3 regions of the Blautia sp. 2227st1_G12_2227SCRN_220401 genome follow, and region 3 is predicted to be linked to each of the others. Evidence: predicted binding sites of a transcription regulator. Region 3 holds the regulator's gene; each other region holds the start of a gene.
What was found. The regulator NrdR, encoded in region 3, represses ribonucleotide reductase genes. The targets are predictions, from matches to a motif close to CACAANATNTTGTG.

Region 1: a site for NrdR is predicted at 5,424-5,437, ahead of nrdD (anaerobic ribonucleoside-triphosphate reductase). Genes of this name have one in related genera too.
Region 2: a site for NrdR is predicted at 5,014-5,027, ahead of ABCM67_RS10560 (ribonucleoside triphosphate reductase). Genes of this name have one in related genera too.

Annotation. Positions count from the first base shown of each region.
Region 1 covers NZ_JBCLNI010000016.1:799-8,478, reverse strand. Annotated here, with positions in the region: gene ABCM67_RS09620 (hypothetical protein) at 1-1,584, opposite strand, end outside; gene arcC (carbamate kinase) at 2,150-3,082, shown strand; gene nrdD (anaerobic ribonucleoside-triphosphate reductase) at 3,246-5,381, opposite strand; gene ABCM67_RS09605 (hypothetical protein) at 5,582-6,115, opposite strand; gene asnA (aspartate--ammonia ligase) at 6,332-7,342, shown strand; gene ABCM67_RS09595 (CBS domain-containing protein) at 7,391-7,680, shown strand, end outside.
Region 2 covers NZ_JBCLNI010000018.1:42,953-50,632, reverse strand. Annotated here, with positions in the region: gene ABCM67_RS10575 (sensor histidine kinase) at 1-1,008, opposite strand, end outside; gene ABCM67_RS10570 (response regulator transcription factor) at 1,016-1,687, opposite strand; gene ABCM67_RS10565 (ACT domain-containing protein) at 1,715-2,155, opposite strand; gene ABCM67_RS10560 (ribonucleoside triphosphate reductase) at 2,490-4,862, opposite strand; gene hflX (GTPase HflX) at 5,077-6,312, opposite strand; gene ABCM67_RS10550 (tetratricopeptide repeat protein) at 6,314-7,372, opposite strand; gene glmM (phosphoglucosamine mutase) at 7,381-7,680, opposite strand, start outside.
Region 3 covers NZ_JBCLNI010000043.1:848-8,527, forward strand. Annotated here, with positions in the region: gene gdhA (NADP-specific glutamate dehydrogenase) at 1-1,261, shown strand, start outside; gene nrdR (transcriptional regulator NrdR) at 1,453-1,902, opposite strand; gene ABCM67_RS15200 (YlmC/YmxH family sporulation protein) at 2,041-2,295, shown strand; gene sigG (RNA polymerase sporulation sigma factor SigG) at 2,409-3,188, shown strand; gene pap (polyphosphate:AMP phosphotransferase) at 3,253-4,725, opposite strand; gene ABCM67_RS15215 (hypothetical protein) at 4,995-5,363, shown strand; gene ABCM67_RS15220 (ATP-binding protein) at 5,384-6,565, opposite strand; gene ABCM67_RS15225 (alpha-amylase family glycosyl hydrolase) at 6,780-7,680, shown strand, end outside.

The sequences.
Region 1 (7,680 bases), on a different contig from region 3:
TGCCTTTGTACGGCTGCTGTTGAGCGTTACACCTTCCTGCTCCAGAAACTGTGCATGGATCCCTGCTGCCTGAAAGCGCTCCGTTCCCACAACCGAATGAAGCGTTTTTTCACCGGTATTCACGATACAGATCTGATAGGTCACAGTCTCACCCGGTGCAGCGGTTTCTTTGTCTGCAGTTTTCTTTACAGAAAGATCCGCCTTCAGTGCCTCCAGACCATTTATAGTGGAAGCGTTCTTCCGGATCACCTCCTCCACTCTGTCCTTCACCCTGGCCTCTGCTTCCACCTGGTGCTCCAGATCTTTTTCCTGTTCATCCAGAAGCGGCGCCTGTACATAAAAGCTCCTGCTCTCTCCGGCTTTTAATTCTGCAAATTCCGCCACAGCCCCTTCTGTTAGAAGGCCTTCTGCATCTTCCCACAGCTGCCGGATCTTAGGGCATGAAAGGCTGCTGGTCAGACGGATATCTGCAAGATCCAGCTTTCCGGTATTGGCTATCTCTACCTGATAACGGATGGTCTGCCCTGCTTTCATTTTTTTATTCTGTGCAATTACCGACAATTCCATATCAGCCTCAGCAGCCTCCACGTCCAGCATAGGCGAGATTCCCTCTGCGATCACCAGCTCTTCCCCGTTTTCTTCTGTCATGAGAAAGGTTCCCGCACCGGTACAGTCCTTCTGAAGCGGTTCCTCCTGAGTCACAGGATAACTGCTTTTCTCTGCCGGAAAACGGTATTCCTGCCGCAGGATCAGCGGGATACGGAAAAAAATCTCATCCTGCCCGTTCTGCTCCACGTTCAGCACGCTTTCCAGCTTTGTGATCTCTGTATCTTCACCGCTCTGGCTCCTTACAGAAATCTGCTGTGCAGCCATATTTTTCGGGACAGAATCCGTTTCCGGAACAAAATACTCCGAAATATACGTGACCAGCGTCAGCTTTTGCGTCTCCTCAAACTCACCTTCCTCTTCATTCCCTACATTTTCCCCTCCGGTCGACGTTCCTTCCGGTGTGAGCGGACCCGTTTTCTCCTGCTCTTCATCCTCCGGCTGTACTGTTTCCCCGGATGCCAGCTGCTCCACGTGCTCATATCCTTCCTCCATTTCTATTCCGATTCCTTCCACAACCTTATCCACCGGCAATTCCTGTTCTGCCTTCTCTTCCTGCTGCAAGTCATCCTCCGGCTCTGGCTCCTTTTCCTGCTGCCAATCATCCTCCGGCAGCTCCTGCTCTTCTTCCTGCTGCAAGTCATTCTCTGGCAGCTCCTGTTCTATCTCTTCTTCCTGCTCCACCGATGGATCTTCAATCTTCTGAAGTTCATCGTCCCACTTCTCATTTTTCTCCTTATCCTCCGAAAACCTTCTCCCGGACAGCCATTCATTCAGGCCGCGAATCCGGATCCCAAGCTCCGCCTGTCCGGATTCTATGTCTTTCCAGAACACACTCTGATCGATAAACGGTGCCTGTCCCGGCAAAAAATCTGCTCCCAGAGTCAGCTCCGGTTCTATTGTTCCTCCCAGCATGGCTCCTGCCAGCACTGTCACAATTCCGGCTTTCTTCATCTGTTTCCATATTCTGTTTTTCATGGCTCTTCCTCATTTCTGCCTGATCTGGCATTTCTTATACACATGTTTTTTTTACAGAAACTTACTTTTCCACAGACAAAGGCATCCCTCCCCGGCAAATGGTGCATGATCAATATTTTTTTCGATAAAATAAAATGGATTTCTGCATCGAAACGATGCGTGAACAGATCCCGCAGAATGCAGGATCAAGACTTTTTCAATGTATCACATTTTCAGACCATGCGCAACCGGATATAAAAATTATAAAGTTTGTTTAAACTTTCTTTATAAATTTTCCATTTCTTTTAGATTAACGACATATTTTAAACATATTTTCTCTATATAATAGGTGTTGGATAGATGAAAAACCACTCTCTATCTCCCCCCTCAAAAAATAGTAGGAATCAAACCGTCTGACTGGATCAGGCGGTTTTTCCTGTCTCGGAAAACACTCGATTTTCTATTGCATTTCCCACATAGGTCTTTTATAATAAAATATAATATTCGTGCATCGTTTTCGATGTACTCGTTACTGAATACAGTAACTGATTTCATTCCAATTTTTAAGAGAAACGAGGTATTTCCTATGAGCGAAAAAACCGTAGTAGTTGCATTAGGCCACCGGGCACTTGGCACCACACTTCCAGAGCAAAAAACAGCTACAAAACTCGCAGCGAAGGTAGTCGCAGATCTGGTAGAGGAGGGAACCCGCGTAGTGATCTCCCACAGCAACGGTCCGCAGGTAGGGATGATCCACACCGCAATGAATGAATTCGGTAAGGCACATCCTGATTATACATTTGCACCAATGTCCGTATGTTCCGCCATGAGCCAGGGTTATATCGGCTATGACCTTCAGAACGCCATCCGTGCTGAGCTTATCTCCAGAGGGATCTACAAACCGGTCAGCACAGTTCTGACACAGGTTGTCATCGATCCATACGATGAAGCATTTGCAGAGCCGGAGAAGATCATTGGACGTGTTCTTAACGCAGAAGAGGCCGAGGCTGAAGAAGAAAAAGGAAACTTTGTCACAAAGGTGGGAGAGGGCCAGTACAGACGTATCCTTGCAGCACCGAAGCCACAGAAGATCGTAGAGATTGAAACCGTAAAGGTCCTCTCTGCAGCAGAGCAGATCGTCATTGCCGCAGGCGGTGGCGGAATCCCGGTTCTTGAGCAGGGAACTCAGCTGAATGGTGCCAGCGCCATCATCGAGAAAGACCTGGCAGCAGGACTTCTTGCAGAAGAACTGAACGCTGACACTCTGATGATCCTTACAAGCGTCGAGAAAGTAAGCCTTGACCATAATACGGATCACGAATCTTATCTGGATACTATTTCCACAGAAGATGCCAAGAAATATATTGCCGGCAAACAGTTTGCGGCAGGCTCCATGCTTCCTAAGATCGAAGCAGGTGTTTCCTTCGTGGAGAAGGGAACCGGACGCCGTACCATCATCACAGACATGGCCCATGCAAAAGACGGCTACCGTGAGAAGACCGGAACTATCATTAAATGATCATTTTACGGACTCAGAATACAAAGTGAACTATAAAACTTCACTTTACATAAAAATATCCCGCAGACGGCTGCTGGTCTTACCGGCAGCTCTGCGGGATATTTTTTATACTGTCTGACTCTACATCCGATCACTGTTACACAGTTGATCGGGCAGCCAGTATTTACATAGATTTTCGCTCAGCGATCTCAGCCATCTTCGCCTCATTCAGGCGGGTATCTCCATGGACACGGCTGTAGGAAAGATATCCGTTCATACGGTCGATCTTGGTCAGATTTCTGGAACCGCAGACAGGGCATACATCCATCTCCAGTTCCTCATGACCACAATCGTCACAGTATGCAAGAGAAAGGTTCACTCCCTCATAATATCCCAGATCCATGGCTCTGCGGATCAGTGTACGGATAGCTTCCTTATTGTAGCCGATCGGATAACGTACATACTGAATCTTACCGCCATTGCAGAGCTCCCAGAAACGTCCCTCCAGATCCTGTTTCTCGATCGGAGTTACATCCTCTGTTACATGGCAGTGGAAGCTGTTGCTCACATATGGTCTGTCAGAAACGCCCTCAATGATTCCATACATCTTACGGAACTGCTCTACCTGCAGGCCACAAAGACTCTCTGCCGGTGTTCCGTAGATCGCATAAAGATAACCATCTTCCTTCTTGTACTGATTTACCTTGTCATTGATATATTTCAGGACCTCCAGAGCAAACGCCCCATCCTCGGCAATGGATTTGCCATTGTAAAGTTCCTGAAGCTCATTTAACGCTGTGATACCGAAGGAAGCTGTCATAGGCTTCAGGATCTTGCCAATCTTTTCATTCGGTTTCAGATGTCCGCCGTAGAAACCGCCTTCACAGTATGCAAGCGGGTTGGTGGATGCACGCATCTGTCCCAGATATTCGTAAGTGCGGATGTGCAGGTTACGGATCATTTCCAGATAGAAATCCAGAACCTCATAGAAATCTCTGCTCTCCGCTCTGGCCTTTGCAAGGATCATCGGAAGATGAAGGCTTACCGCACCAATGTTAAAACGTCCCACAAAAACAGGCGTATCATTCTCATCCGCCGGCTCCATACCGCCACGCTCATACCACGGACTTAAGAAAGCACGGCATCCCATCGGGCTGATGACCTTCTTGTATTTCCTGTACATACTGGAAATATAGCCTGCGCCGGACATAGACAGCCAGTCCGGATACATGGTTTTGGAGGAACACTCCACACCAGCCTCAAAAATATCCTCACAGCACTTTCCTGGACCATGGATCTCTTTGTCATAAAGGAATACGATCTTCGGGAAAAGTACCGGTTTCTTGTGTCCGGCCTTACCCTGTCCTCCCTGATGGACCTCAAGAAGGGAAATCGTACACATCTTCTCAAACTGCTCGGTTCCGAGACCAAGTGTCACCGTAACAAACGGATAATCACCTCTGGAAGAACCGACGGTATTCAGCTTGTACTCAATTCCCTGCCAGCCCTGGTCATAATCCCTGCGGACCTTATCAAGAGCATACTCAATAGCTCTCTCCTCACGGCCACTCCAGCTCTCGTCCGAGTATTTCATAAATTCGGAAATATATTTATCATAGCTCTTCTTTGCATACGGTGCCAGGATCTTATCAACCTCCGGCACTGTAAAGCCACCATACTGCTGTGCTGCTGTACTGAGAATGATATCCCCCATAACATCAAAGGCTGTATCCAGAGTCTTCGGCTCGTTATACCAGACATTTCCCATCTCAAAACCGCCACTTAAAACAGCTGCCACATCGAACAGACAGCAATTCATGGTATCCAGACGTGCAGACTGGTCATGAATATAAATGTAGCCGTCCTTACATGCCTGAAGCTCATTACGGTTCATAAAAAACTTCCGATAGAGTTCCTTGTTCAGCTCATTAAAGATCAGGCTTCGTTTCGTGGCAACAAGGGCGCTGTCTGTATTGGCATTACTTTTATCACCGATATAACGGATCGCCTGACTCTTGGTATAGACATCATCCATCATATGGATAAAATCCAGCTTGTAATTCCGATAATCACGGTAGCTCTTGGCAACTGCCGGATTCACACGCTCCAGAGCCCCCTCCACGATATTGTGCATCTCCTGGATCTCAATCTCATTCTTTCCAAGGGAATCCGCATGCTCCTGGGCAAAACGGCAGATAAAATCCTTCTCCTCGTCTGAAAAAGTATAAAGAATACGCTCTGCGGATTTGTTCACGGCAGCCACGATCTTCTGCGGATTAAACTCCTCTCTTGTCCCGTCTTTCTTGATCACATATAACATTGCTCATCCCTCCCTGTGCTATATATAAGTCGCTATGCAAAATACTATATATAGTACCTATATCTTCTATATATTGTTTTTCATCTATATGTTGTGCTAGGCATGAGTATAACACAGCTGAGGAGAAAAGAAAAGGGATATTTCTGTATACACGAAAATACAGACACTTAGCACTGCCTGATCTCACTGCAGAAATATTCTCACAAATTTGTTCCGATCCAGTCTGCAAGAAAATCCCATAATTTTGGAAGCAGAATGGCCAGTGTCACTATAAACCATATGATCCAGCCTGCCCCGCTGCTTTTCTGATCTTTTTTTTGCTGTTTTTTTCCCTGTTCTAAAACTTCTGCACGATTTCTGCCCACCGTTGTTTTATTCCTGGTATTAACTGCCGCTGCAGTCTTACGTCCGGCTGCTGCACCTGTATTCCGGCTTCTGGTTAGATTCCGATTCAAATCGGTATTGCGGCTTGCATTCGTATTCCGATTTATGTTTGTATTCCGGTTTGCGTTCGTATTCCGGTTTACGTTTCCGTTATGTTGTGTTGTTTGATCAGCATCCTGTCCATACTGCCGCATCATATCCCGCACTTTGGCGGAAGCATGTTTATAATGTATCTCCCGGGGCTCATTCAAATGATATAACACCTCATCATTTCTGTAAGGCATCCCACATAATGAACACCTGCCATTTACAACCTTACCCCCACAAACCTGACACCTTTGACCTGCCATAAGCTCCCTCCATTCTATCCGTCAAAACGGATATTTATATTTCCGTCGTAAACATAAGCATTCTTTTTTCAGTATATCACACCAAGCATTTAATACCCAGCATTTTTCTACGATACCCCAAAAGACTTCCCCTCTCATTATATTGCCACTCCACCCATTTTCTGCTATAATACCCCACAGAGCAATAAGCCTAAAAATCATCAGGAGGAGCCGATAATGAATACAATCACAATCCCCGCAACCTATCATGCAGACCTGAACCTCCATGACACACAGATTGCGATCAAAACAGTAAAAGATTTCTTCCAGCAGACACTCTCACAGAAGCTGAACCTTCTTCGAGTATCCGCTCCAACATTTGTAGCACCGGAATCCGGCCTTAATGACAACCTTAATGGTGTAGAGCGCCCGGTAAGCTTTGATATCAAGGCTATCGAAGGAAGCAACGCCGAAATCGTACACTCCCTTGCCAAATGGAAACGCTACGCACTGAAAAAATACGGATTTTCTCACGGAGAAGGTCTTTACACAGATATGGTAGCCATCCGCCGGGATGAAGATCTGGACAATATCCACTCTGTTTACGTAGACCAGTGGGACTGGGAAAAGATCATCTCCAAAGAAGAACGTTCCATGGAGACTCTCAAGGAAACCGTACGCACCATTTACAGTGTCCTTCGTAAAACTGAGAAATACATGGCTGTACAGTATGACTACATCGAGGAGATCCTTCCGAAGGATATCTTCTTTATCACAACTCAGGAGCTTCTTGACATGTATCCGGACTGTACACCGAAGGAACGTGAATATCGGATCACCCGTGAAAAGGGCGCTGTCTTCCTTATGAAAGTCGGCAAAACCCTCACCAACGGCGAGCGCCACGACGGACGTGCCCCGGACTATGATGACTGGGAACTGAACGGTGATATCCTCGTATACTATCCGGTACTTGACATTGCCCTTGAGCTTTCCTCAATGGGAATCCGTGTTGACGAGGACGCACTTGACCGCCAGCTTACCGAAGCAGGCTGTGATGACCGAAGAGAGCTTCCATTCCAGAAAGCAATCCTGAACAAAGAGCTTCCGTACACCATCGGTGGTGGTATCGGACAGTCCAGGATCTGTATGTTCTTCCTTCGTAAAGCACACATCGGAGAAGTACATGTCTCTCTCTGGCCGAAGGAGATCACAGATGCTGCAGAGACACACGGACTTCAGCTTCTCTAAAACAGCCTACAGATTTATTTATAATTTTCGCGGAAATGAGGTAATAACGTGAACATTCTGTTTTTTCTGATTCCCAAAAGCGAAGTAGCCTACATCTTTGAGGATGAAACTCTTCGCCAGACCCTCGAAAAAATGGAGCACCGCAAGTACTCCTGCATTCCTATCCTCACCATGGACGGCAAATATCTCGGCACCATCTCAGAGGGAGATCTCCTCTGGGGCATGCGCCGTGCAGATATCCACGACATCAAGGAAACAGAGGGAATCCCAATCATGGCGATTCCACGCCGTGCCACCTACAAACCGGTCCATGCAGATTCCAATATGGAAGATCTCCT
Region 2 (7,680 bases), on a different contig from region 3:
TTTATCCACCTGGGAATCCACAGTGATCTCGTGACCCAGTTTTCTCAGGATCTTCCGGCTTAAATACAGACCGATCCCGGTAGCACGGTTGTCCTCCCGTCCATTGACGCCTGTGTAGCCTTTTTCGAAGATGCGCGGAAGATCCTCCGGCTGGATTCCGATGCCGGAGTCTGCGATGACCAGAGTTGCCGGGGCCGTATTACAAATCCCCGGAGCCGTATTCTGCTTCAAATTTGGATTCTCAGATACCCTGTTTCCACGCTCATCCTCCAGCCAGATTTCAATGCCGCCCGTTCTTGTATATTTCAACGCATTGGAAAGAATCTGTCCAATGACAAAACCAAGCCATTTTTCATCGGTAAGAACGATCGCATCTGTCCCCTCATATGATAACGAAAGCTTTTTTGACACAAAGATCCCTGCGTATTTATGGATCTGCTCCCGGATGATCCGATCCAGCGAGCATCGGGTCAGCTTCAGATCGGCGGACATGTCCTCCGTGCGAAGGTAGCCCAACACCATCTCCACATACTGTTCAATGCGAAAAAGCTGTGCCCCGGACTCCCGGTTCTCCTCCGGCTCCTCCCGAAGCAGCAGGCGTAGAGCAAAGATCGGCGTCTTGATCTGATGTGCCCACATAGTGTAGTAATCGGTCATTTCTTCCAGAGAACGCTGCCGTTCTGTCTCCGCACCCATCCGCATGCCGTCCAGTTTCCGGATGATATCCCTGTAAAGAAGCTCCACCTCATCGGTGGTCTCGCCCAGCCGGTCCAGATTAATCTCCGGAGCTTTTTCCACCAGGATTAAGTTCTGCACCTTCTGTCTGTAACAGGCATAACCGTATAAAAAAACGGCAGCTCCTGCTCCCAGCCACAGAACTGCCAGATAGACCGCCGCCTCCAGGGGAAGCTGGTACAGGCAGATCACTGCTGTCGACACAGCCGCCATAAAAACACAGGCGATGAAAAAAATTTTTGTCTGTTTTAAATATGCTCGAAATGATTCCATAAAAACCTCACACCATATATCCAAGACCTTTTCGCGTGATGATAAAATCCACAAGGCCTGCCGCCTCCAGTTTTTTGCGAAGGCGTGTAATGTTTACGGTCAGGGTGTTGTCATCCACAAAGCTGTCACTTTCCCACAGTTTTGTCATAATGGCATCTCTGGATACCGGTTTCCCTGCCTGGGAAAAAAGCAGTTCCAGGATACGCAGTTCATTTCTGGTCAGTTCCGTCTCCTCCCCGTTCCAGGTCAGTGTCGCTCTGGAAAGATTGAGAACCGCGCCTTTATGTTCCAGGACATTTCCCGGGTTTCCGAAGGAATAGGTTCTGCGGAGGATTGCCTGGATCTTGGCCACCAGTACGTCCATATCAAAAGGCTTGGCAATAAAGTCATCGGCTCCACGGCTCATGGCCATGACCATGTTCATGTTATCCGCTGCGGAGGAGATGAAGATCACCGGCACCTGGGAAACCTTTCGGATTTCCTCACACCAGTGAAAGCCATTATAAAATGGAAGTTTCAGATCCAGAAGAACAAGCTGAGGATCTTTCCCCGCAAATTCCTGCAGTATATTGGAAAAATCCTCAGCCAGAAAAACGTCATATCCCCAGGAACTGAGATGCTTTTTCAGAAGATTCGCGATTGTTTCGTCATCTTCTACAATAAAAATACGATACTTCATTCCTGTTTGTCCCTTTTATGCGATTGATTACGCCTCTGCTTCTCCATCCGGATCTACCAGGCGGTTCAGAACCTGGAATCCATTGTTACGGAGAACACTCTCTGCAACCAGAAGATCCTCACAGTGCATGATCGCTACCGGAACTTTCAGGCCTCTGTGGAAGAAGGTGTAGATGTAATGAAGGTTTACGTTGCTGTCGCCCATGACACTAAGAAGCTTGTCTAACCCACCGATCTCATCCTGAAGGTCTACCAGGATAGCCTGTGTGATACGAGTCATGTATCCATGCTCAGCCATGATCTCATCTGCTCTTTCCGGATTGTCGCATACCATACGGAAGTTTGCAAACTCCGGTGCGTCAAAGCAGCCGAAACCGTAGATATCGATCTGATTCTCTGCAAGAATCTTTGTAACTTTCTGAAGACTGCCTGGAGTGTTTTCTACGAAGACGATGTTCTGTTTTACCATAATAATTTTCCTCTTTTCTGTTATTCTTTTTTATTTTCTTTTTTTATTTTAGCATGAAATTTGGTGGAAGTGAATCCCTTCCCCAGCGGGGCCCTTCCGGGATGGAGCGTTTTGCGTATACATTCATACATTAAAGCGTAACGCTTTTAATCATTAAATTCAGGTATAAGTATACCCATCTCGACATGAAATGTCAACCATCTTTTCCAGGCCCCAAATCTCAAACATAAAATATCATAACATAAAATTCCCAATATAAAAAAGGCCAGACACACATCCAACAGACATGCGTCCAGCCATCCATTTTTTACTTACAGTTATTTTGGCAAAAAACTCAATCCAACTCTTCGTCTACATACTTCTGTATATTAGAAGCATTCACATACTTCCTAACCTTCGCCCCGTCAGTAATGACAAGCGTCGGGGCCTGACGGATCCCATACTGCTTGACAAGCTCGGGATTCTGCTCAGCATCGATAATCTCCAGCTCTTCGCCTTCCAGCATTTTCTTTGCCATACGGCAGTTCGGACAAGTGCTAGTCGTAAAAAGATATTTATGAGATTCCACAGGCTGGATCTCCACCTCGTCACCCTTCATGGTCATCACACTGGTATGGACCTTTTTCAGATGGGAATGGGTAATATCATAGAGGGTACGGTTCTTGTACTCCTGGGTCTTACCATCGTTCCAGTTCTGTACAGGACGGTAATATCCTGTGATACGGCTGTAAACCTCAGCCTTCTTTCCACATTTCGGGCAGGTGAAATGCTCGCCGCTGATGTAGCCATGCTCCTGACATACGGAATAGGTCGGTGAGATGGTGTAATAGGGCAGGCGATAATTCTCTGCGATCTTACGTACCAGCGCTGCCGCTGCCTTCCAGTCCGGAAGCTTCTCCCCAAGGAATGCATGGAATACGGTTCCTGAAGTATACAGAGTCTGCAGATCGTCCTGAATATCCAGTGCGTCAAAAATATCCGCAGTGTAATCAACCGGCAGATGAGAGCTGTTTGTGTAATACGGAGTGTCGCCCTCTTTTCCCGCTGTTTTGATATCCGGATAACGGCTTCTGTCGTGTTTGGCAAGACGGTATGCAGTGGACTCTGCCGGTGTTGCCTCCAGGTTGAAAAGCTCTCCCGGATACTGCTCCTGATAGTCTGAAAGACGGCTTCTCATATGCTCCAGAACCTCTTTTGTAAACTTCTGGGTTTCCGGATCTGTCATGTCTTTTTTCAGCCAGCAGGCATTTAAGCCCGCTTCGTTCATTCCCACAAGACCGATGGTGGAAAAATGATTGTCAAAGCTTCCAAGATATCTCTTCGTGTACGGATACAGTCCCTCTTCCAGAAGCCTGCTGATCACATCTCTCTTGATGTGAAGAGATCTTGCGGAGATATCCATCATGTGGTCCAGGCGCTGATAAAATTCCTTCGGCGTTCTGGAAAGGTATGCGATACGCGGCATATTGATGGTAACAACGCCTACAGAGCCTGTGCTCTCACCGGAGCCAAAGAATCCACCACTCTTTTTGCGGAGCTCACGGAGATCCAGACGGAGGCGGCAGCACATGCTGCGGATGTCGCTTGGCTTCATATCACTGTTGATATAATTGGAAAAATACGGAGTACCGTACTTGGAAGTCATCTCAAAGAGAAGACGGTTGTTCTCGGTATCAGACCAGTCGAATTCCTTTGTGATGGAATAGGTCGGGATCGGATACTGGAATCCACGTCCGTTGGCATCTCCCTCGATCATGGTCTCGATAAATGCCTTGTTGACCATATCCATTTCTTTCTTACAGTCCTTATATTTGAAATCCATGTCCTTGCCGCCTACGATAGCCGGAAGCTCTGCAAGGTCGTCCGGAACGGTCCAGTCCAGTGTAATGTTGGAAAATGGTGCCTGAGTGCCCCAGCGGCTTGGAGTATTTACGCCATATACAAAGGACTCAATACATTTCTTAACCTCCGGATAGGAAAGGTTGTCTGCCTTTACAAAAGGTGCCAGATAAGTATCAAAGGATGAAAATGCCTGTGCGCCCGCCCACTCGTTCTGCATGATACCCAGGAAATTCACCATCTGGTTGCAGAGTACACTTAAATGCTTTGCAGGTGCAGAAGTGATCTTACCCTCAATACCACCAAGTCCCTCTCGGATCAGCTGCTTCAGGGACCAGCCTGCACAGTAACCGGTCAGCATGGACAGATCATGGATATGGATATCTGCATTTCTGTGTGCATCTGCGATCTCGTTGTCGTAGATCTCAGACAGCCAGTAGTTTGCGGTAACTGCTCCGGAGTTGCTTAAGATCAGACCTCCTACAGAATAAGTAACCGTTGAGTTCTCCTTTACACGCCAGTCCTCAACCTTTACATAGCTGTTTACGATCTCTTTATAGTCAAGGATGGTGGATTTCATATTGCGGATCTTCTCACGCTGCTTACGATAAAGGATATACGCCTTGGCAACATCAGAATATCCGGCCTGGATCAGTACGTTCTCCACACTGTCCTGGATATCCTCAACAGAAATCCGGTTGTTCTCGATCTTATTCTGAAAATCCGCTGTAACACGAAGTCCCAGAAGATCGATCATATCCGAACTGTAATTCTTACCTTTGGCATCAAATGCCTTATCAATTGCCGCGGTGATCTTCCCCATTTTAAATTCGTCTAATTCACCGTCTCTTTTTACTACCTGAAACATAAGAAAATGCCTCCCTCATGCATTTATTTATAAGCGGATATTCCATTCCGCCTCACTTGCCTGCTTACGAACACACTCCGTTTCACGATCTGTGTTCAAAGCGCTGTAGGCTTATTGTATCAGACACGCCTCTTTGCGTCAACATAAAAAGCACCATATATAGTGCCCGTTTTGTTCACGGTACTATATATGGTACTGAGTAGATATTTTAACATTATGTGACTTTCGGATAGATTTCCCGCGGAACTCTTGCTTTTACAGCAATCCCTCCTTCGGTATACTCTTCCGAAAGAAGCTGTCCATACTCACGGATCAGCTGGATCTGACCGGCCTCCGAATAAGGAAAAAGCCGTTCCATATAAATCTGTCCTTCTGCCAGTATCTCAGAAAGAAGCTGCTTAAATTCCTCAAGCCCCTCTCCTGTCCGTGCGGAAATCTTTAGCGTATGGTCTGCTCGGAGATCCCGAAAGCTCTCCCCGGAAACACGATCCTGCTTGTTAAAAAGTGTGATCGTCTTTTTTCCCAGAGCACCAAGCTCTTTCAGGGTTTCATATACGATATGCATCTGTATCTCCGCCTGAGGATTGGATGCATCTACCACATGAATGATATAATCCGCATATTTGGCTTCCTCCAGAGTACTCTTGAAGGCTTCCACCAAATTGTGGGGAAGCTTGCGGATAAAGCCTACGGTATCCGTAAGAAGAAGCTGCTGTCCGTCATCCAGTGTCAGAAGACGGGTAGTCGGATCCAGTGTGGCAAACAGCTTATCCTCCGAAAGCACCGAAGCGCCTGTCAGTGTATTCAGAAGCGTTGACTTTCCTGCATTGGTATAGCCAACAATGGCTGCTGTCTTCAGATTTCCCACAGCTCTTCTGGAACGGATCAGCTCTCTGTGCTTTTCTACCTGGGAAAGCTCCTGCTTCAGTGCGGATATCCTGTTCCGGATCAGACGACGGTCTGTCTCCAGCTTTTTCTCACCAGGGCCTCTGGTTCCGATTCCTCCTCCAAGTCGCGAAAGAGAAGAACGTAGTCCCACAAGACGTGCAGACCGGTAACGAAGCTGTGCAAGCTCTACCTGGATCTTGCCTTCACTTGTGACGGCACGCTTCGCAAAAATGTCAAGGATCAGCAGGGTACGATCCATAACCTTGCACTCCAGCTCCCGCTCCAGATTATTCATCTGGGCAGGAGAAAGCTCATCGTCACAGATCACACCATTGGCATCCAGGGCATAGAGAAGACCTTTTACCTCTTCGATCTTGCCTTTTCCGATATAGGTGCCCGGATGTACGGCCTCACGATTCTGAATGATCCTGCCTGCAACCGCCGCACCTGCCGTGGCCGCAAGTTCTCCAAGCTCATCCAAGGATTCCTCCATGTCATCCCCCCGATCTGCCTGGACACCGATCAGGATAACCCTGTCCTGTATTTCCTCAAAATATTCCATATCAGCCCTCCGAAGACGTTCTGGTTTTCAGGAAAGCCCGCTCTTTTTTTGCAGCGGAATCTTCAGGGAACATCTCAATATATTCCTGGACCTTGGTCAGTGCAGTAGCAAAATCCAGCTTTTTCTCATAGGCTACGATCTCATTGAACAGAAGACTCTGCATCTCGTCTGTGGTAGCTGTCGGAAGGCCTTTTGTGATGTTATCAAGAGCGGAATCATAATCTCCGCTTCGGATATCGCACAGTGCCAGACCATTATAGCCCTTGGCGGAATCACCCACTGCAGAAATATACTGCTTGTACATTGCCTGAGCATTTTCCACATCATCCTGGGCCAGATATACCATTCCCAGAAGAAGCAATGCTTCCGTATTATCCTTCTTGGTTGCTTCCAGAAGCTCTTTTTTTGCGTTGCTGTAGTCTTCCATATAGTAGTAGACACGGCCTCTGTCACAGTGGTCCTGGGCATCCTTGGCCTCAGAAGAAAGAGCAGCTTCCAGATATCTGGTTCCGTCCGCTTCCATATCCTTGTCCAGATATGCCTCATAGATCTCGATCGCCATATCATAGGTGGAATCTTCTCCATAGGCCTGTTTGAAATTAGATGCGGCTTCTTCGTAGGAATCCATGGCAAGGGCAACCTTTCCAGTGAGGAAATAACTGCCTGCATCCATGGAAAAATCTTCTCCAAGTGTCTGGCAGTCTGCCATGGCATCCTCGTATTTTCCAGACTTCAGCTCTGCAGTAGCCCGGTAGGACAGGATATCCTTACGAAGGCTTTTGCTTACTTTATCGCAGTTCAGAGCTTCCGTGAAGCTATTCACCGCATCCTCATATTTGCCAAGACGCAGGCTTGCGATACCTGCCCCGCGATAGGACTGTGCCAGCTTCACTCCGTTCTGGATAGAGCTCTGGTACTCCTCCAGGGCATACTTGTAACTTCCCTGGGAAAGATCCTTTCCGGCCTGTTCATATATTTTTGTTTTTTCACTGCCGCAGCCGCCCAGAAGCAAGGCTCCTGTAACGGCTGCAAGAATCAATACGGTCTTTGTTTTTTTCATGGAATTCCTTATTCTACAACAAGCCCTTCGGCTTCCATCACATCAACAACACTATCTACATATTTATGGCAGAGATCATCCGTTCCCGCTTCTACCATAACACGGATCAGCGGCTCTGTACCACTCTCACGTACCAGGATACGTCCGTCATCGCCAAGTGCCTCTGCGGCTGCCTCAATGGCTGCTTTTACCTTTTCGTTCTCCAGTGCTGTTTTCTTATCGGAAACACGCACATTCCGGAGAAGCTGCGGATAAACCTTCATCTCCTTTGCAAGGTCGCAGAGTGTGGCCTTCTGATCCACACATGC
Region 3 (7,680 bases):
TAAGGAAGTTCTCGATTCCCTTAAAGTCGTAATTGACAAAAATGAGGAAGAGTATCGTAAACTTTCTATCCTTGAGCGTCTTGTAGAGCCAGAGAGGATCATCTCCTTCAAAGTACCGTGGATCGATGATAACGGAACTGTACAGGTTAACAAGGGATATCGTGTTCAGTTCAACAGCGCCATCGGACCATACAAAGGCGGCTTAAGATTCCATCCTTCTGTAAATCAGGGTATCCTGAAATTCCTTGGTTTTGAGCAGACCTTTAAAAACTCTCTTACAGGCCTTCCGATCGGCGGTGGAAAAGGTGGCTCCAACTTCGATCCTAAGGGTAAATCTGACAGAGAGGTTATGGCATTCTGCCAGAGCTTTATGACAGAGCTTTGCAAATATATCGGCGCAGATACAGATGTTCCGGCTGGTGACATCGGTGTCGGCGGACGTGAGATCGGTTATCTCTTCGGACAGTATAAGAGAATCCGTGGCCTTTATGAGGGTGTCCTTACAGGAAAGGGTCTTTCCTTCGGAGGTTCCCTGATCCGTACAGAGGCTACCGGTTACGGTGTTGTATACATGCTCAACGAGATCGCCAAAGCTCACAATGATTCCGTAGAAGGAAAAACAATCGTTGTAACAGGTTCCGGTAATGTAGCTATTTACGCTGTTGAGAAAGCTACTCAGCTTGGTGCCAAGGTTGTTGCAATGAACGACTCCAACGGATATGTCTACGATCCGAACGGAATCAACCTTGACGTCGTAAAGGATATCAAAGAAGTAAAACGTGGACGTATCAAAGAATATGCAGACCGTGTTGAGGGCGCTACCTACACTGAGGGACTTGGCATCTGGAATATCAAATGTGATATCTACCTTCCATGCGCTACTCAGAACGAGCTTGGTATTGACGGAGCTAAAACACTGGTTGCAAATGGCTGCAAATACGTCGTTGAAGGTGCAAACATGCCTACTACTCTTGATGCAACAACATACCTTCAGGAGAACGGTGTTCTCTTCATGCCTGGTAAAGCCGCAAACGCTGGCGGTGTTGCCACATCTGCACTTGAGATGAGCCAGAACTCCATGAGACTTTCCTGGACAAGAGAAGAGGTTGATGAGAAACTCCACAACATCATGATCGATATCTTCCACAAAACTGATGACGCTGCTAAACGTTACGGTATGGAAGACAACTATGTTGTAGGTGCAAACATCGCCGGCTTCGAAAAAGTTGTTGACGCTATGAAAGCTCAGGGTATTGTTTAATTAAGTTTCCTGAATCATTAATGTATATTTATAGCAGGGACCGCAGAGGATTTTCCCATGCGGTTCCTGTTTTTTTTGTATCCACTTTTACGATCTCTGAAAAATCAAACATTCATGTTTCAAAAAAGGCCGGTTGTCTTTTGACAATCGGCCTGAAATCTCCTGCATTTGCGGTCTATTCATTTAATCTCTTAATTGATCAGCTTCTTCAGCTCATCCATAAAGGTACTGACATCTTTAAACTCTCTGTATACAGACGCAAAGCGTACATACGCCACCGCATCCAGATCCTTCAGATGCTCCATAACGATCTCTCCGATCTTGGTACTGCTGATCTCACGGTCTTCTGACCGGAAAATATCTCCTTCTATGGAATCGATCATCTCTTCCACTCTCTCAATGGGAATGGGGCGCTTATAGCAGGCACGAAGAACACCATCCTGGATCTTAGAACGTTTATAGCTTTCCCGGTTCTGATCCTTCTTGATCACAGTCAGCGGAATCGTTTCCACCTTCTCATAAGTTGTAAAACGCTTTCCGCAGGCATCACAGAGACGGCGGCGGCGGATGGAATTGGTATCCTCTACAGGTCTGGAATCTACAACTCTTGTATTATCCTGGTTACAGAACGGACATCTCACAGAACTCTCCCCCTTTCCGGATCAGTAAATCATTACTAAATTCGTTTTTATTATAAAATAAATGCACATAATGTGTCAATAATCGGACTTGCATAAATTTTACAGATTTTCCATAAAATCATACCAGGTGATGAATTTATGCGCATCTGTGAGCTGAAACAAAAAGAAGTGATCAATATCCATACCTGCCGCAGTCTTGGCTGCCCTCTTGATGTGGAATTCTGCTGTGAAACCGCACGTCTGAAAGCCCTGATCATGCCGGAACCGGGGAAATTTTGCTGGTGTTTTTCCAAAGAAAATGAATATTCCATTCCATGGGACTGCATCCGCCAGATCGGCGAAGATATCATCCTTGTTGATTTCCGTAATGAAAAACTGCTGTCCGGAGAATAAATACCTCCTTATTGTCAAGGCCCTTTATTTTTTATATTTTCCCTGAAAAAGTATATTTCAACCGCCCTCTGAGAATCATCTTAATGTACTGACAAGACAAGGAGGATTCTAAGATGGCACTGAATAAAGTTGAAATCTGCGGAGTAAATACCTCAACCCTTCCCGTTCTCGATCAGGAAGAAAAGGCGGAGCTCTTTAAAAGAATCAAAGCTGGCGATGAAGAAGCCAGGGAATTGTACATCAAAGGCAATCTGCGGCTTGTTTTAAGCGTGATCCGGCGTTTTCAGAACAGCAGTGAAAATCCGGATGACCTTTTTCAGATCGGCTGCATCGGCCTGATCAAAGCGATCGATAATTTCGACACCACTCTTCAGGTAAAATTTTCCACCTATGCAGTTCCCATGATCATCGGAGAGATCCGAAGATATCTCCGTGATAACAACAGCATACGGGTCAGCCGTTCTCTGCGGGATATCGCTTACAAAACCATCTATACCCGGGAAAACTATATGCGGCAGCATCTCAAAGAGCCTACCATTGCAGAAATCGCTGATGAGATCGGTATCGACAAGGAAATGATCGTCTATGCCATGGATGCGATCCAGAGCCCGGTAAGCCTTTTTGAGCCCGTGTATTCCGAAGGCGGAGATACCCTATATGTTATGGATCAGATCAGTGATAAAAAGAACCTGGAAGAAAACTGGGTGGAGGATATTTCTCTTCGAGATGCCATGAACCGGCTTGGAGAGCGTGAACGTCACATTATCGATCTCCGCTTCTACGAGGGAAAAACCCAAATGGAGGTAGCTGATGAGATTGGTATCTCCCAGGCTCAGGTCAGCCGACTGGAAAAACATGCTCTTCGCAGTATGCGAAACTATCTCCGGAATTGATTCATCTCTCTTCAGACAAAAAGCTGCAGCAGAATATCTGTTATCCTGCCGCAGCTTTTATCTCTTATTTCAGCGCTTTCTCAATTTCTTCGATCACGATCCGAAGCGCCTTCAGCCTTGCATATTTCTTATCTACGGATTCCAGAATGTGCCATGGTGCATAAGCAGTACTGGTTTTCTGAAGCATCTCATCTACTGCTGTTTCATACTGATCCCATTTTTCACGGTTTCTCCAGTCCTCATCCGTGATCTTCCACTGTTTTTCCGGATTGCTCTGGCGGTCGTTGAACCTGGCAAGCTGGGTGTCCTTATCAATGTGGACCCAGAATTTCACGATCACAGCGCCCCAGTCAGAAAGCTCCTTCTCAAATTCATTGATCTCATTGTAGGCACGTCTCCAGTCATTCTCGCTGCAGAAGCCCTCCAGACGTTCTACCATCACTCTTCCGTACCACGTCCGATCAAAGATGGCAATGTGACCATCCTTGGGAAGCCTTGTCCAGAAACGCCACAGATAATGACGGGCTTTTTCATGAGGCTCCGGACTTGCGATAGGATGTACCTCAAATCCACGGGGATCAAGAGCCTCCGTGATCCTCTTGATATTTCCTCCCTTTCCGGCAGCATCCCAGCCTTCATAGGTGATGATCACAGGCACTCTTTTTCGGTAAAGACGGTTATGCAGACTTCCAAGCTTTGCCTGCAGTTCCTTAAGCTCTGCCTTGTACTCTTCATCCCCCACTTCTTTTCCATCCAGAGGAATCTCGCTTAATCTGGGCATCTCCACCAGAGGAAAAACATTCTGCAGGATCGGCACTGCATGTTTGCTGTTTTCCATGGCAACCTCTATATTGCTGATCATGGTTTCCAGTACCTGCAGTTCTGCCCACTTCCGGTCACCGGCATCGACAATATACCATGGAGCCGCAGATGTATTGGTATCCTGCATATACTGGTCGAAAATCTTTCTGCACTTCTTATAATGATCATTCTGCCAGAGATCATATTCATTGACTCTCCATCTGGTATCCTTGCTTTCCAGAAGGATGCCCATACGTTTTTCCTGTTCTTTCCGGTCGATCTGCATAAAAAATTTCAGGAGTACATATCCATTATCCGTCAGCTGACGTTCAAATCTCCGGATACTGTCAATCCGTTTTGAATAATTGTCACCCTTCAGCTTTTTATCCATACGTTCACGACAGGTCTGATCCATCCATCCTGAATCCAGGAATGTAAACTTGCCCGCTTCCGGGATTTCCCTGAAATATCGGTAAAGAAATGGTTTCCGAAGGTCTTCCTCTGTAGGTGCTGACATAGTCGCAACTTTGAAGAAACGAGGATCGATATTCTTGATCACCTTACTTATGGTACTTCCTTTTCCGGAAGCTCCCCAGCCTTCAAACAGCACGATCACCGGAATCTTATGCTCTTTCAGAGCCATCTGCAATTCATATAATCTGGTTCTTGCAGCGCTTAAACGCACTTTGATATCCTCTTTTTCCGGAATCTGTTCCGGGTTCCAGTTTTTCAACATCTGCATCGTCCTTCCTTGAATTTTTTGAATATTCATATTATACCACAGAAGATCTTATTTTACGATAATTTTTACATAATTTTAACCTTTAGCCTCACAAAAGCAAACAAATTGCACAACAAAAATCATTCATAAGCATCGAAAATCTTTTTAACCTCTTGACATTTTTGTCGCCGCTTCATACAATAGACGCTGATTGTTATTTTTTTAACTTCATAAAAAAGCAGTGCCTGAAAACTGTTGAAATAATAAAGATCAAGGAGCCGATCATGAAACTCACAGAAAAACTTCTGCAGAAAATGGAACAGAAAAAAGAACTCTATGGCGATGGCATCATCATGCCGGACGGGGATTACCGTCTGATCCAGGATGGACACTTAAAAACTCTCATGTCCCTTCTTCCATATACAGAAAACGAAATCTGGAAAATGATCCCCGATGATGATTCCGCACTTTTCTGGCTGGTAGAAAAAACAAGCTGCGTACTGACCGATGTCAATTCCACGATCGGAATGAAGATGACCCCCGCACAGCAGAAAACCTACGAAGCACTTTCCAGTCGCGGGATCATCTCTGATGAATATTATGATCTTACCAAACAGCGGGAAAAAGTAAAAGCTGCCCGGGCTAACGCCTGAGCAGCTTTTATTTATATCTGTCAGTCCTCATACCCTTCCAGAAAAGAATGTTTCACTCCATCTTTTTTGTATGCGATAACTGTATGAAGATTAACATTTTCCACACTTCGGAAAATATTACTTTCTACATGTGGATTTACCTTCTTAAGTTCTGCAATCAGATTCTTGATCTCCATTCTCTTGGAAACACTGGTACCATCTGTACGGCAGGTAGTACAGGTATCGGTAAATTTACATGCACACTGGATAAAATGAAGGTCATTATAATCTCTCCAGTGTTTGATATCTGCCTCCCGGATCAGATACATAGGACGGATCAGCTGCATTCCCTCAAAATTTGTACTATGGAGCTTCGGCATCATAGTCTGTACCTGCGCTCCGTAAAGCATTCCCATCAGGATCGTCTCGATCACATCATCATAGTGATGTCCAAGAGCGATCTTGTTGCAGCCAAGCTCCTTTGCCTTGCTGTAAAGATAGCCCCTTCTCATACGGGCACAGAGATAGCATGGGGATTTTTCTATATTATAAACCGCATCGAAGATCTCAGTCTCAAACACTGTGATCGGAATCCCGAGAAGCCTGGCATTGTGCTCGATCACCGCACGGTTTGCCTCATTATATCCCGGATCCATCACAAGAAACACCAGTTCAAAGGGAAACTTGTTATGACGCTTCAGTTCCTGGAACAGTTTGGCCATCAGCATGGAATCCTTACCACCGGAAATACAGACTGCTATCTTATCTCCCGGCTTCACCAGCTCATAATCGTTGATTCCCCTGGCAAATCTGGAAAACAGCTGCTTATGGAACTTTTTGCGGATACTCAGCTCGATATCCTTCCGCCGCTGTTCCATTGCATCATTTTCCTCTTCTTCACTGTTCTCTTTACCGGATTCTTTCTGCATCTGCTGAAAAAGCCATCCTGTATATCCACCTTTCAGGCTCAGTGCGGGAATTCCTTTTTCCCGGAGCATCTCTGCACCCTCCTGGCTGAAAAGCCCTCTTGTACAGTAAAGGACCGGGATCTTATCCCCCCTCAGTTCTTCTGCCCGCTCTTCCAGTTCCTGTTCCGGAACAGAGATTGCTCCCGGGATCATTCCATATTCTACAGTTACTTTATCACGGGTATCTATCAGAAGATATTTCCCCCGTTCTTTCTCTATCTGGTCAAAAGAAATCTCCAGTGTTTCTTCATTCATACTGCTATTATTCCTTTCCTTACATTTTCAAAGTTTCTGGTTCATATTGTAAGCCTTCCCGTCAAAAACCTCAAGAAGATTTTCCCGAAGGTTCCCGCGTTATTGGAATGCTGCTGTTCACTTTGTTCTCAACAACCCAGCCTGTACTTTTTTCTGAAAATCAGTTATAATATTTTTGTTTGTAAAAAAATTTTCACCAAGGAGGATACCGGAAATGAAAACACAGAATCAGACTATGCTCTCTGAGAATACACTGACATCCCGGCCCACAGATATTATTGCGGGATTTCCTGTACGTCCCGGGTTTTTTGAATTAAATGGCGCTACTCCTCTTTCCAACGGAGTCAACTTTACCGCACATACCCGCCACGGTACATCCTGCGAGCTTCTTCTTTTCCACTCCGGAGAAGAGGAACCCTTCGCAGTCCTTCCTTTTCCCAATGCCTGTCGTATCGGTGATGTCTACTCCATGATCGTCATGGGACTGGACATCGAAGATCTGGAGTACGGCTACCGCATTGACGGTCCTTACGAACCGGAAAAGGGTCACATCTTCGATAAGACAAAGGTTCTTCTTGATCCTTATGCCAAAGCCGTTGCCGGTCAGCGTGAATGGGGCCAGCAAAAGATCGGAAGCTATCATGCCCGTGTGGTACGTGATTCCTTTGACTGGGAAGACATGCCGCAGTCCACCCGTAAGATCAGTGACCTGATCATCTATGAGCTTCACGTCCGCGGCTTTACACAGGATTCTTCTTCCGGTGTTATGCACCCGGGAACCTTTGCCGGTCTTCGTGAAAAGATCCCTTATCTCAAGGAACTGGGGATCAACGCCGTAGAGCTGATGCCGATCTTCGAGTTTGACGAGAATATGAATGCCCGTACTGTAAATGGCAAACGGCTTCTGGAATACTGGGGATACAATTCTGTCAACTTCTTTTCTCCAAACACCAGCTATGCTTCCAAGCCGGAGCATAACTGTGAGGGAACTGAGCTGAAAGAGCTGATCCGTGAGCTCCACGAAAATGGCATCGAAGTAATTCTTGATGTTGTATTCAATCATACCGCCGAAGGAAACGAGCTGGGAAAAACCTTCTGCTTTAAGGGCTTTGACA